One region of the Pseudomonas sp. FBCC-B545 genome, then DNA from elsewhere that is predicted to be linked to it. Evidence: riboswitches for the same ligand, from Rfam matches in the RefSeq annotation. Region 1 holds a riboswitch; each other region holds the start of a gene.

The links. Region 1 has a riboswitch for cobalamin ahead of NMB39_RS16285 (CbtB domain-containing protein). Riboswitches for the same ligand answer to the same signal wherever they lie in the genome.
Positions count from the first base shown of each region.
Region 2: it holds a riboswitch for cobalamin, as region 1 does, so the genes downstream of both, NMB39_RS09785 (ABC transporter substrate-binding protein) here and NMB39_RS16285 (CbtB domain-containing protein) in region 1, are expected to answer to the same signal.
Region 3: it holds a riboswitch for cobalamin, as region 1 does, so the genes downstream of both, cobO (cob(I)yrinic acid a,c-diamide adenosyltransferase) here and NMB39_RS16285 (CbtB domain-containing protein) in region 1, are expected to answer to the same signal.

Region 1 is NZ_CP101441.1:3,498,772-3,504,186, reverse strand. It holds gene NMB39_RS16310 (acyltransferase family protein) at 1-7, shown strand, start outside; gene nfuA (Fe-S biogenesis protein NfuA) at 67-651, shown strand; gene cobM (precorrin-4 C(11)-methyltransferase) at 1,249-1,995, opposite strand; gene NMB39_RS16295 (cobalamin biosynthesis protein) at 2,065-2,457, opposite strand; gene NMB39_RS16290 (CbtA family protein) at 2,454-3,155, opposite strand; gene NMB39_RS16285 (CbtB domain-containing protein) at 3,167-3,355, opposite strand; cobalamin riboswitch at 3,454-3,667, opposite strand; gene NMB39_RS16280 (M10 family metallopeptidase C-terminal domain-containing protein) at 4,079-5,415, shown strand, end outside.
Region 2 is NZ_CP101441.1:2,106,757-2,112,171, forward strand. It holds gene NMB39_RS09775 (ABC transporter ATP-binding protein) at 128-892, opposite strand; gene NMB39_RS09780 (FecCD family ABC transporter permease) at 889-1,893, opposite strand; gene NMB39_RS09785 (ABC transporter substrate-binding protein) at 1,890-2,900, opposite strand; cobalamin riboswitch at 3,005-3,198, opposite strand; partial or broken gene NMB39_RS09790 (outer membrane lipoprotein carrier protein LolA) at 3,222-3,311, shown strand; gene NMB39_RS09795 (DNA/RNA non-specific endonuclease) at 3,320-4,249, opposite strand; gene NMB39_RS09800 (M4 family metallopeptidase) at 4,384-5,415, shown strand, end outside.
Region 3 is NZ_CP101441.1:1,790,658-1,796,072, reverse strand. It holds gene cobD (threonine-phosphate decarboxylase CobD) at 1-79, opposite strand, end outside; gene cbiB (adenosylcobinamide-phosphate synthase CbiB) at 72-980, opposite strand; gene bluB (5,6-dimethylbenzimidazole synthase) at 977-1,627, opposite strand; gene NMB39_RS08365 (cobyrinic acid a,c-diamide synthase CobB) at 1,624-3,015, opposite strand; gene cobO (cob(I)yrinic acid a,c-diamide adenosyltransferase) at 3,012-3,623, opposite strand; cobalamin riboswitch at 3,705-3,950, opposite strand; gene NMB39_RS08355 (PQQ-dependent sugar dehydrogenase) at 4,050-5,363, shown strand.

The DNA.
Region 1 (5,415 bases):
ATACTAGGACTTTGTACCTCTGTAATGATTTGGCGTAAACTGCCGGCAAGCCTGTGAGGAGTTTCCATGACTGCCATAACCATTACCGACGCCGCCCATGATTACCTGGCTGACCTGCTGTCCAAGCAGAACACCCCGGGTATTGGTATCCGCGTCTTTATCACCCAGCCCGGTACCCAGTACGCCGAGACGTGCATCGCCTACTGCAAGCCGGGTGAAGAGAAACCTGAAGACACCGCCCTTGGGCTGAAAAGCTTCACCGCCTACATCGATGCCTTCAGCGAAGCCTTCCTCGATGACGCCGTGGTCGACTACGCCACCGATCGCATGGGCGGCCAGTTGACCATCAAGGCCCCCAACGCCAAGGTGCCGAACGTCAACGCTGATAGCCCGGTCAACGAGCGCATCAACTACTACCTGCAAACCGAGATCAACCCAGGGCTGGCCAGCCATGGCGGCCAGGTGAGCTTGATCGACGTAGTGGATGACGGCATCGCCGTATTGAAATTCGGCGGCGGCTGCCAGGGCTGCGGCCAGGCAGACGTGACCCTGCGTGAAGGCATCGAGCGCACTTTGCTTGAGCGCATTCCGGAGCTCAAGGGCGTACGTGATGTGACTGACCACACGCAGAAAGAAAATGCCTACTACTGAGTAAGGTGTTCACTGCGAAGAAAAAACGGCGCCCCGTGAGCGCCGTTTTTTTTGCTTAAAATTCATTGGCTTATGATATCTATCTAATAATAAGGATTAAGTGTTGGAGGGGCTTGCCCGCGATAGCCATGGGTATCTACACAACTGTGGAACAGCCAACGGTAACCACGATGCGCAGCGAGCCGCTCTTGATCTTGCTTTTGATCTTGGGCGCCCCGTTAAACCACGCTGGCCGGAATTCGACAGGGATTTGGGGGGTAAACCGGCAGGGATGCCGGTTTAGCCGCCCCGCGCCATGGATGGCGCGTGGCGGCGGCCCCCCAAATCCATGTCGGATTACGGGCACACCGAGCCTAGGCGAGGTGCCGAGTGGTGGGGCAAGAGCCTTTTGGTTACTTTTGGGCTCTTTTCAAAAGTGACCCGCTGTAAGAGCGGAACCAATAGTCGCCGTTACCTAAACAATGGATATGTACTCGGTCTAAAACCAAGACCCCGGTCGGCTCTAAGGCCGCCATCGGGGGCAAGCCCCCTCCCACATTCTGTTCTATGTTTATTCATTTAAATCAACGGGTTGGTTTGATTTTGTGAAGTAAAAAATCAAGGTCTGTACAGGTGCGCATGTCCCGCCCGATACAGTGACGACTCGCTGAAAGTGTCATTGGCCAGCACCCGGCCCACCACAATCAACGCCGTACGCCGGAACCCCTTGGCCGCGACCTTTTCGGCAATATCCGCCAAGGTGCCCACCGCCCAATCCTGATCCGGCCAGGTTGCACGGTGTACCACGGCTATCGGGCAATCGGCGCCATAGTGCGGCAGTAACTCGGCGACGATCTTCTCCAGATGATTGACCCCCAGGTGAATCGCCATGGTCGTGCCGTGCCGGGCCAGGCTGTCGAAATTCTCGCCGGCAGGCATGCTGGTTTTATCGGCATAGCGGGTCAGGATCACGCTCTGGGCAATGTCCGGCAGGGTCAGCTCGGTTTCCAGCAGCGCCGCGCAAGCGGCTATGGCCGTGACCCCGGGAATGATCTGGAAGGGAATGCCCAGCTCACGCAAGTGACGGATCTGCTCGCCAATCGCCCCATACAGGCTTGGGTCGCCGGAGTGCACGCGTGCCACATCCTGGCCTTGTCCATGGGCGGTCTTGATCAAGTCGATGATCTGCTCCAGGTGCAGTTCGGCGCTGTTGACCAGCTGTTGCGCCTGATGGCCCTCCAGCACCGCCGCGGGCACCAGCGAGCCGGCGTAGATGATCACCGGGCAACTGCGGATCAGCCGCTGGCCCTTGACGGTGATCAGTTCCGGGTCGCCGGGGCCTGCGCCGATGAAGTAGACGGTCATGGGAAATTCCTGTTGAAAACGGGTGAGCATGAAGATTATTCATGATCGATAACGGCAATTATCGGGATTTTAACCGGCGCAGGCTAATGCAAAGGTGGCCTGGTTGGTTTTCCTGCGGGTAATCAGCAGACGGGCAGGGTTGCCAGAGAGGTGTTCGGCCATGGCCAGGGCAGCGCTTTCGGCCACGCCATAACAGCCGACATGGGCAAAAGCGACCGCTGACTTATGGCTCAAGCGCTGTTCATAACCGGCCAGTTGTTCGGCATTGAAGCACTGTAGCGGTAGGCCCAGCTGGTGAGCGAGGGCCAATAAACCGGGCTCATCCTGCTTGCGATCAAGGCTGGCCAGGGCGGTGATACGCTGGCGTTCAATGCCGCGCTCGGCGAGGGCGGCGTCAAACAGGTCCAGAAGGGCGTGAACATCACAACCGCGCTGGCACCCCAGGCCGACCACCAGGATCATGCCGAGTATCGATCGTCGCGGTGGCGGCGGAATAACCAGGCGCTGATCAGGCCAAGGGCCAGCCAGAACGCCACGTTGGTCAATTGCGAGGCAATCTGGAATTGTGCCTCGAGAGCCTCCGGGGCCAGCATCGAGTGCACCTGCGGCTGCGGTGCGCCGATTACGTGGGGCACGGCAAGGATCGCCACGCCCAGCACTTTCAACAGCCAGTTGCGGCCGAACACGATTAGCGCAATACCGGCGGCGGTAGCGGCGGCGGTGCCGATCCACCAGCTCTGGCGCAGCGCCAGGTCAGCCGCTGCCGTACCCGGCAATTCCGGTGGCAGGCCCAGGGTGGGCGCCAGCACGAAGGTCGCGTAACCCGCCAGGCCCCACAGCAAGCCATGGCCGGTGCGGGTCGGTGCACGCAGGGTGTACAGGCCGGCGAGCATCAGTGCAAATCCAACGGCAACCACCAGGTTGCCACCGGTGGTGGAGAGCACCCGCTGCCAGCCATCTTCCGGCTCCCAGGCTTCGGCGTCGTGGGTGTGCGCAGCGGCGCTGGCATGCTCATGGGTGACTTCGGTGGTTGCCGGCGGCTTTTCATAGGTCTCCGCCTGCAAAATCAACGGTGCAACCCACAAGCTTTGCAGCAGGGTCAGCAGCAGGGCGGCGAACAAGCCGGTGAACCCTGCGGTCCGGGCAATGCGTTTGATCATGTCGGCAGCTCTCAGTGGCACGGAAACGCAGCGCTGTGGCGGGTATCGTGGGCCGCGTTGTGCACCGCCTCGATATGGGAGAAACCGGCGAAATACACCAGGCACGCGCCAAGGATCGACGCACCGATTGCGGCGGTCAGGCGTTGGCTCAAGGTGGCAGTGCTGCTGGCGGAGTGCGAGGTGCTGGTGGTGATCGACATGGCGCGTCCCTATCAGGTGTCAGGGTGAAACGAGCGCATGCAAACCACGCGAGCCAGGGCACGCAGGGTTTTGAACAGCGCCCGCCCACCGCGGGTTTGTTATCTGATTTTTTCGGGCCGGTCTCCGGGCTTGCGAGGGGCGGCTCTTGGAAGAGTTCCACCTGATAAGCGTCTCCTTCCCATGCACAGCACAGTGGATTTGACGCTTCGCTCGCTTACCGTTGCGGGGGCAGCACCGGACTTGCCATAGGTCTATGGCGCACCGGTTTCCCGTTTCACCCTGTGAAGGGCACCCGAAACAAGATGTGTAGGAGAGCATGCGGCGAGCGATTACGTCAAATGGCGGAATGCGCTGCCAAGGCAACGAGAGAGGTGGCCCTGTACGCGTCCACAATCTTTATTTACTTGTCGTTAGCGAATGCAGCGGAACATGAGCTTTTACATGTTTCAAAAGGAAGAAAGGTTATTCTTTCTGTTGCCGAAATATAAAAATATATTGTATGGGTGTAAGTGGGTTGTTCGGGCTTTTACTTACTTTTCAATAGGTTGTTGAGGCGGTATGTTCAGTGAACTAATGCTCCATTCGTAGCTTGGTTATTTAGAGTGATGCAGGCGTTGAATCGTTGGGCAAGCTGTCCGGGAACGCTTTTTGCGTTTCTCCCTACTGATGCTCGTGGTTGTGGTTTTGTCTCCCTTGAATAGTCAAAATTGATGGTGCCCATTGTGCAGATAACCAACAGCGTGCAACGCTCCTATAACCCGTCCGTAGAGGCTCAACAAAACAGCTCTTCCGATCCCACGTTGCGTAAGTTCGACCCGCATTTGAGGCCAATACCGGGTCTTGATAAGCCGGTTTTTACCGTGGACCAGATCGCCCAGCACCTCACCCGGGACGGCCGGAAATGGAATGACAGCAATGGTGATGGCGTCACGCAAGTCTCCTATACATTCGATACCCACGGACAAGGGGAGACTGCGTTCAATGCCACCCAGAAAAGCCAGGCCAGACTGTCCATGCAGTCCTGGGCCGATGTGGCGAACGTGTCTTTCGAAGAGCGTACTGGCCGTGGGGAAGGGCACCTGGCTTTTTCCAACAGTGAGGTGCCCCGGGTTGCATTCGCCCAATTGCCAGGTGGAGACGGTAAAGTCCTCATGAATCCCCGTTTTGGCACGAATGCTGCGCCTGCACTTAACAATCACGGCCGATATACGCTTACCCATGAAATAGGGCATGGACTGGGGCTTTTGCATCCAGCGGACTATGACAATAGCGGCGATTCCACCTACCCCAGTTACTATCGCGACGCCGTCTATGCCCAGGATACTCGTGGCCATACTGTCATGAGCTACTTCGATGCCAACTTAAGTGGTCAGAACCTTAAGGGAAGGTACTCTGCTGCACCATTGATGGGTGATATTGCTGCTGCCCAGCGGGTATATGGTGCCAACTATAGAACACGTAATTCAGACACCACCTACGGTTTTAACTCCAATTCGGGTCGAGACTATTATCAACTCGATCATCCCAGGAATACGGCATTATTCTGCGTGTGGGACGGTGGAGGTAACGACACATTGGATTTTTCCAGATATCGCCAAAACCAGACCGTCAACCTCAACGCTGAATCCTATTCCGATGTTGGAGGGTTACGGGGGAATGTTTCTATTGCCAAAGGCGTTACGGTTGAAAACGCAATCGGCGGTTCTGGTCATGATGCGATCATCGGGAACGATGCGGACAATGTGCTCAAGGGGGCAGCGGGCGCCGATTGGCTGAGGGGGGCAGGGGGGGCGGATACCTTTGCTTATGACCACGCCAGCGATTCCACGTTGGAAAATCCTGACCTGATCATGGACTTTGAGAGTGGCACCGACAAAATCGACATTTCGGTCTTGTTGAAAAACGCCGGTATTGGCGCCTTGACGTTTGTAAGGCGGCTATCGGGCGAACCTGGTCAAGCTGTTCTGGGTTACAACCGCCACACCAACCAGTCGAGGTTGGCTATTGATCTGACGGGCAACGGCCGTTTTGACTTTTTTCTCAAAAGCCACGGTCCGAT
Region 2 (5,415 bases), 1.4 Mb from region 1:
ACCCCTGGGTCAAAAATGTGGGAGGGGGCTTGCCCCCGATGGTGGTGGGTCAGCCCCAGGTGTATTCATTGACACTCCCTCATCGGGGGCAAGCCCCCTCCAACATTTTTGACCGAGGTGTTTCAGGTCAGGTAGGGCGCAGGCGCAGGATTTGCGCGCCGTCGAACGGGTCTGTGAGGTAATGCCCCTGCACCCCGAATGTCTCTTGCAGGCGCTCTGGCGTCAGCACCTCCAACGGCGTACCCAGCGCCACCAATCGTCCGCGATCCAGCACGGCCAGGCGATTACAGGTCAGCGCCTGGTTCAGGTCATGCAGGGCAATCAAGGTGGTCACCGGCAAGCCTTGCACGCCTTTCAAGATCGCCAGTTGATGCTGGATATCCAGGTGATTCGTCGGCTCATCCAGCAACAGAATCCGCGGTCGTTGCGCCAGGGCTCGGGCGATGTGCACGCGTTGGCGTTCGCCGCCGGAGAGGCTGCGCCAGGCACGGTGGCTCAGGTGGGTGGCGTCTACGTCGTGCAGGGCCTGGCGGACGATGGCGTCGTCTTCGCTAGACCACGGGCTCAGCGCCGACAGCCATGGCGTGCGGCCCAGGGCCACGGCGTCGAACACGCGGATGGCATCGTCAGTGTCAGCCTGCTGTTCCACCACCGCCAGCTGTTGCGCGATGGCGCGGCGCGACAGCTCACCCAGGCGCTTGGCGCCCAGGCGTACTTCACCACTGGCCGGGGCGCGTAAGCCGGCGAGCAATTTGAGCAGGGTGGATTTGCCCGAGCCGTTGGGCCCGACGATGCCGAGGGTTTCCCCTTGCTGCACGTCCAGGTGAACATCGCGCAGCAACTCAGCGTCACGCACCTTGAAACCCAGGCCGGTGCAACTGAGCACACTCATCGCGCGTTCCTGCGGCCAATCAGGATCAGCGCAAACACCGGTGCGCCCACCAACGCCGTGACCACACCGACGGGAATCACCTGGCCCTTGATCAAGGTGCGCGACAGCACATCGGCCGCAATCAAGAACAACGCGCCGCCAAGAGCGCTCGCCGGCAGCAACCGCGAATGCCCGGTGCCCAGCAGCAGGCGCACCGCATGGGGAATCACCAGGCCGACAAAACCGATGGAGCCAACGATGGACACCATCACCGCCGTCACCAGCGCAGCGCAGGCCACCAGCACAAACTGCACGCGACGCACCGGGATGCCCAGGGACGCCGCCGAGTCGCTGCCGAAGGTAAAGGCATCCAATGCGCGACGATGCCACAGGCACACCGCCAGCCCAACGATCGCCACCGGCACCGCCAGCCACACCGACGGCCAGCGCACGCCGCTGAGGTTGCCCAGCAGCCAGAACATAATGCCGCGGGCTTGCTCGGAGCTGGCTGACTTGGTGATCAGGAACGCGGTCAAGGCATTGAACAATTGCGAGCCGGCGATGCCCGCGAGGATGATCTGCCCGGTGCCGCTGGACGAGCCACTGGCCCGCGCCAGCAGGATCACCAGCGCAAACGCTGCCATTGCCCCTACAAATGCCCCCGCCGACAGCGACACCAGCCCGCCGCCCACACCAATCAAGGCGACCAGGACCGCGCCGGTCGACGCGCCGGCACTGATGCCGAGCAAGTAAGGATCAGCCAGCGGGTTACGCAGCAACGATTGCAGGATCACGCCACAGGTCGCCAACCCCGCACCGCAGGCAGCGGCCACCAGGGCGCGGGTCAGGCGGTAGTTCCACACCACGCCTTCATCGATGGGGTCGAGCACGAAGCCCGCGGCCCACAGCTTGTTGGCGAGCACCTTGAGCACCACCTGTGGCGAGATGGCGGTCTCGCCGATGGCCACGCCGGCGAGCAGGGCGAGCAACAGCAGTGTGAGGGCGAGCAGGGTCCGTATCATTTCGGCAGGTCGTAGCCGTCGATGGCGGCGGCCAGTTGTTCCAGGCCATCGAAGGTGCGCAGGCTGGCCTGCAGCGCCAGGGCATCGAGGATGATGATGCGGTTGTTTTTCACCGCGTCCATGTTGCGGGTCACCGGGTCGTTGCGCAGGAAGGCGAGTTTCTTCTCGTGGTCGTCGGCGGGGTAGCGGCGCCGATCCATGCGTGCGATCACCAGGAACGTCGGGTTGGCCTTGGCAATGGTTTCCCAGCCGACGGCGGGCCATTCTTCATCGGACTGCACCACATTGCGCAGGCCGAGGGTTTGCAACATGAACTGCGGAATACCCTTGTGCCCGGCCACGTACGGATCGCTGGCCATTTCGGCGCTGGAGAACCACACCAGCGCGCTGGCTTGCTTCAAGCCTTTGCCTTGCGCGGTGGCGATGGACTTGGCCAGGCGCGCCTGTAGTTCGTCGTTGAGCTGCTGGCCGCGATCCTGGACGTCGAAAATCTGCGCCAGTTGGCGGATGCTTTTATAAATCGTGTCGATGCGGAACGGCTCCAGCCGCGTGCCGTCGGCACCTACCAGGTTGTCCTTGCCTTCGCAGTCCGAGGGCAGCAGGTAGGTGGGGATCTGCAGCTCATGGAATTGCTCGCGGGTGCCGACCACGCCTTGTGGCCCCACCACCCATTCCAGCTCGGCGGCCACCAGTTGCGGGCGCTTGGCGATCACCGCTTCGAAGCTCGGCTCGTTGTTGGCCAGGCGCTCGATGGTGGCGTCCTGTGCCTTGTACTGCGCCAACACGTTGTTGAACCACAGCGAAGTGCCAACCACTTTATCGCCCACGCCCAAGGCGTAGAGCATCTCGGTGGCGGCCTGGCCGATGGTTACGCTGCGTGCAGGCGCGTGCTGGAAGGTCAGGGTACTGCCGCAGTTTTCCAGGGTCAGCGGGTAATGGGTGGGCGTGGCCTGGGCCATTGCACAGGCACCCAAGCCTGCGATCAGGGCGGTAACGCGTGGCAGCATGGGGTGATCTCCGAGTGCAGCAGGGGCGGTACGGCTCGGAAATACAGCCTCGAACGCTGCCGATCGGGCAGGCAAGGATGTCCTTCCCGGACACCCCGCCGGTTAGTGGTTTTGCTGGGCCGGCAGGTCTCCTGACTGATGCGTCGTCGCCTCGCTCCCGCCTTCCCGGACAGGGTCCAGTGGCAGTGGGGAGCAGGCTCGGCACCTACAGTTGCGGGGGCAGTTTCGATTGACGTCGCGGGCGGCGTTTCGAATTCCCTATTAGTCCCATACGGGAACCGGCGGCGGTATGGTAAGCGATCACCCCCTGTAGGAGCGAGCTTGCTCGCGAAGGTCGTCAACGATAACGCGGGAAACCTGATACGCCGCAGCGCTCTCAGGTGCTTCGCGAGCAAGCTCGCTCCTACAATGGGCCGCTCTCAGAGTCGTATGTCTTGGGGGCCGCGGATCAGCGCTTCAATCCGCGTACCTGTCGCACGTTCTTCATTGCTGAACCCGTCATAGTCGGCCAGGTTGGCGAAGCGGATGCCGGTCAGTTGCTCGATCTGGATCACGCTGCGCTGGTAGGTGCGAAGCTGGCCGAACACCAGGTCGAGCTGCCCCAGCTCACGGCTTTGGTCGATCATGTAGGCGCTGGCGGAGGGTTTGCCATCGTCGCCGAGGTAGGCCACAACTTTCCAGAACGCCTTGGGGATTTTCACCCCACGATAAAGTCGGTCGTCATCGGCGAATACCGGGCCGGTAAACACCGTGGCCCGGGCTTTCCAGCGTTGGGTGTTGTCAAGAATGTAGTCTTCGAGTTCCAGCCAGGTCTTCTGGTTGAAGCCGCTCATTTGCGGCGAGCAGTTGGTGAAATGGAAGGTGTCGAAGTTGGCGGTGTTGGCCTCCTCGCCCCAGTTGGGGTCCTGGCGCCGCACCAGGTGGCCGCGGTCCAGGCCATTGCTGGCGTAGAGGTCTTCACCTACCTGCGCATCCAGGGGCAGGCGACCATCGTAGGCCCAAGTGTCGTTGCTGCGCGTGATGTCCACATGCTTTGAGCCGTCGATATTCACCCCCACGTAGAGCGCCAGTCGTCGGGAACGCGACATAGTGATGGAGAAATGCGTGTAGTCCAGGCGCTTGGGTTGCACGTCGCTCGACAGTGGCTCGCCGACCGTGGGCCATGGCACCACGAAGTCGCTGAGGAAATCATGGGCATAGCCATCGCGGTTTTTGAGGTCCTTGGCCGCGGTGACGCGCGGTGTCGCGGTTCTGGCTTCCAGCAGGGTGGGGCTGAGCGCGACCAATGGGCGCAGGTCGGAAAGCCTGGGGCGGTGGGAAAGGTCGATTTTGGCTGTGCGGGCGGGCATGGGCATGTTCCTTATGGGCCTCGGATAAACACCACTGCAACACAAACTCATGACAATTTGGCCCAGGTGGCGAACACAGGGCTATCCTGAAACCGCTACCGGACGTTCATCACACGCCAAAAAGGAGCCAGCTTATGTGTGTTCGCCAGCCGCGCAACCCGATTTTCTGTCTGATCCCACCCTATATGCTCGACCAGATCGCCCGCCACGGGGATAAAGCCCAACGGGAAGTCGCATTACGCACTCGCGCCAAGGACAGCACGTTCCGCTCGTTGCGCATGGTCGCGGTACCCGCCAAGGGCCCAGCCCGCATGGCGTTGGCCATGGGCGCCGAGAAACAGCGCTCGATCTACAGCGCTGAAAACACCGACAGCCTGCCTGGCAAGCTGATCCGCGGCGAAGGGCAACCGGCCAGTGGCGATGCCGCGGTGGACGAAGCCTATGAAGGCTTGGGCGCGACCTTCGATTTTTTCGACCAGGTATTCGACCGCAATTCCATCGACGATGCCGGCATGGCCCTGGACGCCACGGTGCACTTCGGCCAGGACTATAACAACGCGTTCTGGAATTCGACCCAGATGGTCTTCGGCGACGGTGACCAGCAGTTATTCAATCGCTTCACCGTGGCGCTCGACGTGATTGGCCATGAGTTGGCCCATGGCGTTACCGAGGATGAGGCCAAGCTGATGTACTTCAACCAGTCCGGCGCGTTGAACGAGTCGCTGTCCGACGTGTTCGGTTCACTGATCAAGCAGTATGCGTTGAAGCAAACCGCCGAGGAGGCTGATTGGTTGATCGGCAAAGGGTTGTTCACCAAGAAGATCAAGGGCACCGCTCTGCGCTCGATGAAAGCCCCAGGCACTGCGTTTGATGACAAGCTGCTGGGCAAGGACCCGCAGCCGGGTCACATGGATGATTTTGTACAGACATACGAGGACAATGGCGGGGTGCATATCAATTCCGGCATTCCCAACCACGCGTTCTATCAGGTGGCGACCAAGATTGGCGGGTTCGCCTGGGAGCGTGCAGGGCGCATCTGGTATGACGCACTGCGGGATGCGCGGCTGCGACCGAACTCGGGGTTCCTGCGTTTTGCGCGTATTACCTATGATGTGGCCGGGGGTCTTTACGGCGCGAACAAGGATGAACAGAAAGCGGTCAAGGAG
Region 3 (5,415 bases), 1.7 Mb from region 1:
TGGACAGGTCGAGCCAATCCGCTTCGGCAATCCCATACTCAATCGCGGCCTTTCGCAGCCGACCACCGTGTTCAAGCATAGATTTGTGCCCCTACGCACAGGACCAACAACCACAACCATACGCCGCGTTGCACCAGTTGCCAGCCGCGATCAATGGAATCGGCATCGGCGGGTGGGCCTTCACCCAACGGCGGGCGCTGATGTATCTCGCCGTGATAAATCGCCGCACCGCCCAGCTCTACCCCCAGTGCACCGGCACCGGCGGCCATCACCGGCCCGGCGTTGGGGCTGTCCCAGGTCGGGCCCTGGACGCGCCAGCATTTGAGGGCCAAGCGGGTTTTGCCCAACAACGCGTAGGTCAAAGCCACCAGGCGCGCAGGAATATAGTTGAGCACATCGTCTATCTTGGCGGCCGCCCAGCCAAAGCGTTCGAAGCGTTCGTTGCGATAGCCCCACATGGCATCCAGAGTGTTGCTCAGGCGATAGAGCACCACCCCTGGCACACCGGCCACCACGAACCAGAACAGCGCGGCGAATATCGCGTCGCTGCCATTTTCCAGCACCGACTCAGTGGCGGCGCGGGCGACTCCAGTGCGGTCCAGTTCGCTGGTCTGGCGGCTGACCAGGTAGCTCACGCGTTTGCGCGCCTCGTCCAGGTCATCCCTGCGCAGAGCCTGGGCTACCGGGGTCACATGCTCGCCCAGGCTGCGCATGCCAAGGGCGCAATACAACGCCAGGATTTCCACGAGCCAGCCAATAAACGGCGCCCATGACAAAGCCGTGGCCAGCAGGGTCAGCGGCACCACCGCGATAAACCACGCGGTCACGCCATGGCTGCGCCAGCCGCGCCCACCGGTATTGAAACGCTGCTCGATACGCCCGGCGAAATTGCCGAACGCTACCAGCGGATGCCAGCGCCTGGGCTCACCCAGCAGCGCATCCAGCGCCACCGCAGCGACACACAGCAAGGCCACACTCATTGACTCACTCCCCACTTGTTTTCATACAGCATGTCACTCAGCGGTCGCGGCTCGGTCCAGCCTTCAAGCTGCAACATCGGTGCCGGATAGAACTCAGCCACCGGCCCCAAGCACAGTACGGCCAGGGGTTTCGCGCCGGGTGGCAGACCCAGCAGTTCGGCCAACGCCTGGGGTTCGAACAGCGACACCCAGCCCATGCCCAGGCCCTCCACTCGCGCCGCCAGCCACAGGTTCTGGATGGCACAGGATAGAGACGCCATGTCCATTTCCGGCAGGGTGCGGCGCCCGAAGATATGGCGCTCGCGATCATCCATCAGTGCGGCCACCAATACCTCGGCGCAGTCGTTGATGCCTTCGACTTTGAGCTTCATGAACTCATCGGAGCGCTCGCCCAGGGCCTGCGCGGTGCGCACGCGCTCTTCTTCCACCAACTGCTGGATCTGGCTGCGCAACGGGCGGTCGCTGATGCGGATAAAACGCCATGGCTGCATCAGACCTACACTGGGTGCCTGGTGCGCGGCCTGGAGCAGGCGGTGCAACAGTTCCGGGGCGACGCTGCCGCCGGTGAAGTGGCGCATGTCGCGGCGTTCGGCGATGGCGCGGTAGACGGCCTGGCGGTCGGCTTCGGGGAAGGCGTTGTCAGTCATGGCCTCATCGGGGGCAAGCCCCCTCCCACATTGGATTGGGTTTCAACTCGGTCAACTGTGGGAGCTGGCTTGCCTGCGATAACGGTCTCAAGGTCTGGCGCGAACAACGCGGCCACCGCGCCAGGATTGGACGGGAAATAAAAGTGCACGTAGGACGCGGTCATCCGCCCTTGGCGGTACACCGCTTCGGCACCGCGCCCACCGTTGGGGCTCAGGCCGCGGGCAATCGGCGCCCATTCGGTGTTGGTCAGGGAATGGTGGTAGGTGTGGCCACGCAGGACACCTTCCGGCAGTTCGACGCTTTGCAGAGCCAGGGCTGCAAGTTTCTTTTGCATCACCGCATCGCCCTGTAGCAGGCCCACCAGTTCAGCACGAGAACCGTGCACATCGGTGAGCGAATCGAGCAGGTAGAGCATGCCGCCACATTCAGCAAGCAGCGGTTTACCGGCGGCGTGATGCGCACGGATGGCCTCCAGCATCGGGACATTGGCCGACAGGGCCTGGTGGTGCAATTCCGGATACCCGCCGGGCAGATACAGACTGTCAGCTTCCGGCAATTGGCGATCATGGATCGGTGAGAAAAAGCTCAGCTCAGCGCCCATCACCCGTAACAGGTCAAGGCTGGCGCCGTAGGTAAAGGCAAAGGCTTCGTCACGGGCCACGGCGATGCGCACGCCGGCGAGCAACGGCTCGGCCTCGATCACTGCGGGCGCGGCAAAGGTCACGGGCGGCGGCAGGGCCACTTCACAACTGCTGCCCAAGGCCTGGGCGGCGGCGTCCAGGCGCACATCGAGGTCATTCAATTCACTGGCTTGCACCAGGCCCAGGTGGCGGCTGGGCAATTCGATGCCGGTCTCTCGGGACAACGCGCCGTACCAGCGCAAGCCCTCGGTGAGGCTGCCTTCGAGCAACTGGGCATGACGCAAAGTACCGACGCGGTTGGCCAGCACGCCAGCAAACGGCAGGTCGGGTTGATAACGTGCCAGGCCCAGGGCCAGGGCGCCAAAGGTCTGGGCCATGGCGGTGCCATCGATCACGCCCAGTACCGGCACGCCGAAGTGCCGCGCCAGGTCGGCGCTGGAGGGCGTGCCGTCGAACAAGCCCATCACGCCTTCAATCAGGATCAGGTCGGCCTCCCCTGCCGCTTCCCAGAGCAGACGGCGACTTTCCTGCTCACCGACCATCCACATGTCCAGTTGATACACCGGCGCACCGCTGGCGCGCTCGTGGATCATCGGGTCGAGAAAGTCCGGCCCGCATTTGAACACGCGTACCTTGCGTCCCAGGTTGCGATGCAAACGCGCCAGCGCGGCGGTGACGGTGGTTTTGCCCTGGCCGGACGCCGGAGCGGCGATCAATACGGCCGGGCAATGACGAGGCTGATTCAAAGTTCGACGCCTTTCTGGGCCTTGATACCGGCCTGGAACGCGTGCTTGAGCATGCCCATTTCGGTGACGGTGTCGGCCATTTCAATCAGTTCGGGCTTGGCGCCGCGGCCCGTGACCACCACATGCTGCATCGGCGGGCGCGATTGCAGGTCGCTGAGTACCTGGTCCAGGTCCAGATAGCCGTGCTTGAGGGCAATGTTCAGCTCGTCCAGCACCACCAGGCCGATAGAGGCGTCTTGCAACATCGCACGGGACACGGCCCAGGCCGCCTCGGCGGCGGCAATGTCGCGCTGGCGGTCCTGGGTTTCCCAAGTGAAGCCTTCGCCCATCACATGGAAGCGCACCTGCTCGGGAAAGCGTCGGAAGAACAGCTCTTCGCCAGTGCTGTTGCGGCCTTTGATGAACTGCACCACACCGCACTGCATGCCATGGCCCATGGCGCGGGCCAGCATGCCGAAGGCCGAGCTGCTCTTGCCTTTGCCATTGCCGGTCAATACCAGCAACAGGCCGCACTCATTCGGTGAATTGGCGATGCGCTCGTCGATCACGGCTTTTTTGCGCAGCATGCGCGCCAAGTGGCGTTCGTCGCGGTCGGGGGAATCGGTCATGGCAGCTCTCCGTTGGGGCTGGACAAAAAACGGCGGGCAGGAAAAAAGAAAAAACAGACAGCCAAGCATCGCCCACCGTGATGCTGTTGAATGTTCAAGGCCGGTCTCCGGACTCATGAGTGGCGCGTCTTATCGAAGCAGCCGAGGGCGCGCCTTCCCATATCGCGGGCGATACAGTGGCAAACAGCACCGTCTTGACTCATTTACCGTTGCGGGGGCAGCGCCGGAATCGCGGCAACACTGTGTACAAGTGCGCTCACTCACCGGCTTCCCTGTTTCACTCTGCCGACGCGCACGCCACAGAGCACCTGGAACAAGCCGCGAAGGTTAGTGGGTTGGGGGTGGAGCGTCAATTAAAGCTGGCCTGGTACTTGAACCATCCGTACACCCTGCTTCTCTACCCTTACAGGTATCAAGGAGAAAACCATGCATAAAACCCGACTCGCCTTACTGATCATGCTCGCCGGTGGCCTCACCGCCTGCGGTGAAAGCTCTACCTTGCAGGTCTCCGACGGCACCGGGCCTGCGCCCAAGCTGCCGGAGCCGAACAAGACCCTGGTCCCCACCGTCAATATCGCCCCGGCCATTGGCTGGCCGGAGGGCGCCAAACCCACCGCCGCTGCCGGCACTCAGGTTGCCGCGTTCGCCGAGGGCCTGGATCACCCGCGCTGGCTCTACGTGCTGCCCAACGGCGACGTGCTGGTGGCCGAGACCAATGCACCACCCAAGCCGGACGATTCCAAAGGGGTGCGTGGCTGGGTAATGGAAAAAGTCATGGGCCGTGCCGGTGCCGGCGTGCCGAGCCCGAACCGCATTACGTTGCTGCGCGATGCCGATCACGATGGTGTGGCCGAAACCCGCACGGTGTTCCTGGAGAATCTCAATTCGCCCTTTGGCATGACACTGGTCGGCAACGACCTGTATGTGGCGGACTCGGATAAGTTGCTGCGCTTCCCCTATCAGCCGGGCGAAACCGCGATCAAAGCCCAGGGCACTAGGGTCGTGGACTTACCGGGCGGGCCTTTGAACCACCACTGGACGAAAAACGTGGTGGCCAGCAAGGATGGCAGCAAGCTGTATGTGAGCGTCGGCTCCAACAGCAACGTCGCCGAAAACGGCCTGGAGGCAGAGCAGGGACGCGCCGCGATCTGGGAAGTCGACCGCGCCACCGGCAAGCACCGCATTTTCGCCTCCGGGCTGCGCAACCCTAACGGCATGGCCTGGGAACCGCAGAGTGGCAAGCTGTGGACGGCAGTCAATGAACGCGATGAAATCGGCAGTGACCTGGTGCCCGACTACATCACCTCAGTCAAGGATGGCGGGTTTTATGGCTGGCCCTTCAGCTATTACGGCCAGCATGTGGATGTGCGTGTCACGCCGCAAAACCCTGATCAGGTCGCCAAGGCCATCGCACCGGACTACGCGGTAGGCCCTCATACCGCCTCACTGGGGCTGACATTCGCCGAGGGCAATAAACTGCCCGCGCAGTTCAGCAACGGCGCGTTTATCGGTCAGCATGGCTCATGGAATCGCAAGCCGCACAGTGGCTACAAGGTGATTTTCGTGCCGTTTGAAGGGGGCCAGCCAAAAGGACAGCCGGTGGATGTGCTGACGGGGTTTCTCAACAGCGATGAGAAAGCCATGGGTCGGCCGGTCGGCGTGGTGATTGATCAGCAGGGGGATTTGTTGGTGGCCGATGATGTGGGGAATAAGGTTTGGCGGGTTTCGGCAGCCAAGTAACCCATCTCAAAAACACCACAAAAACAATGTGGGAGGGGCGGTGCGACGATTC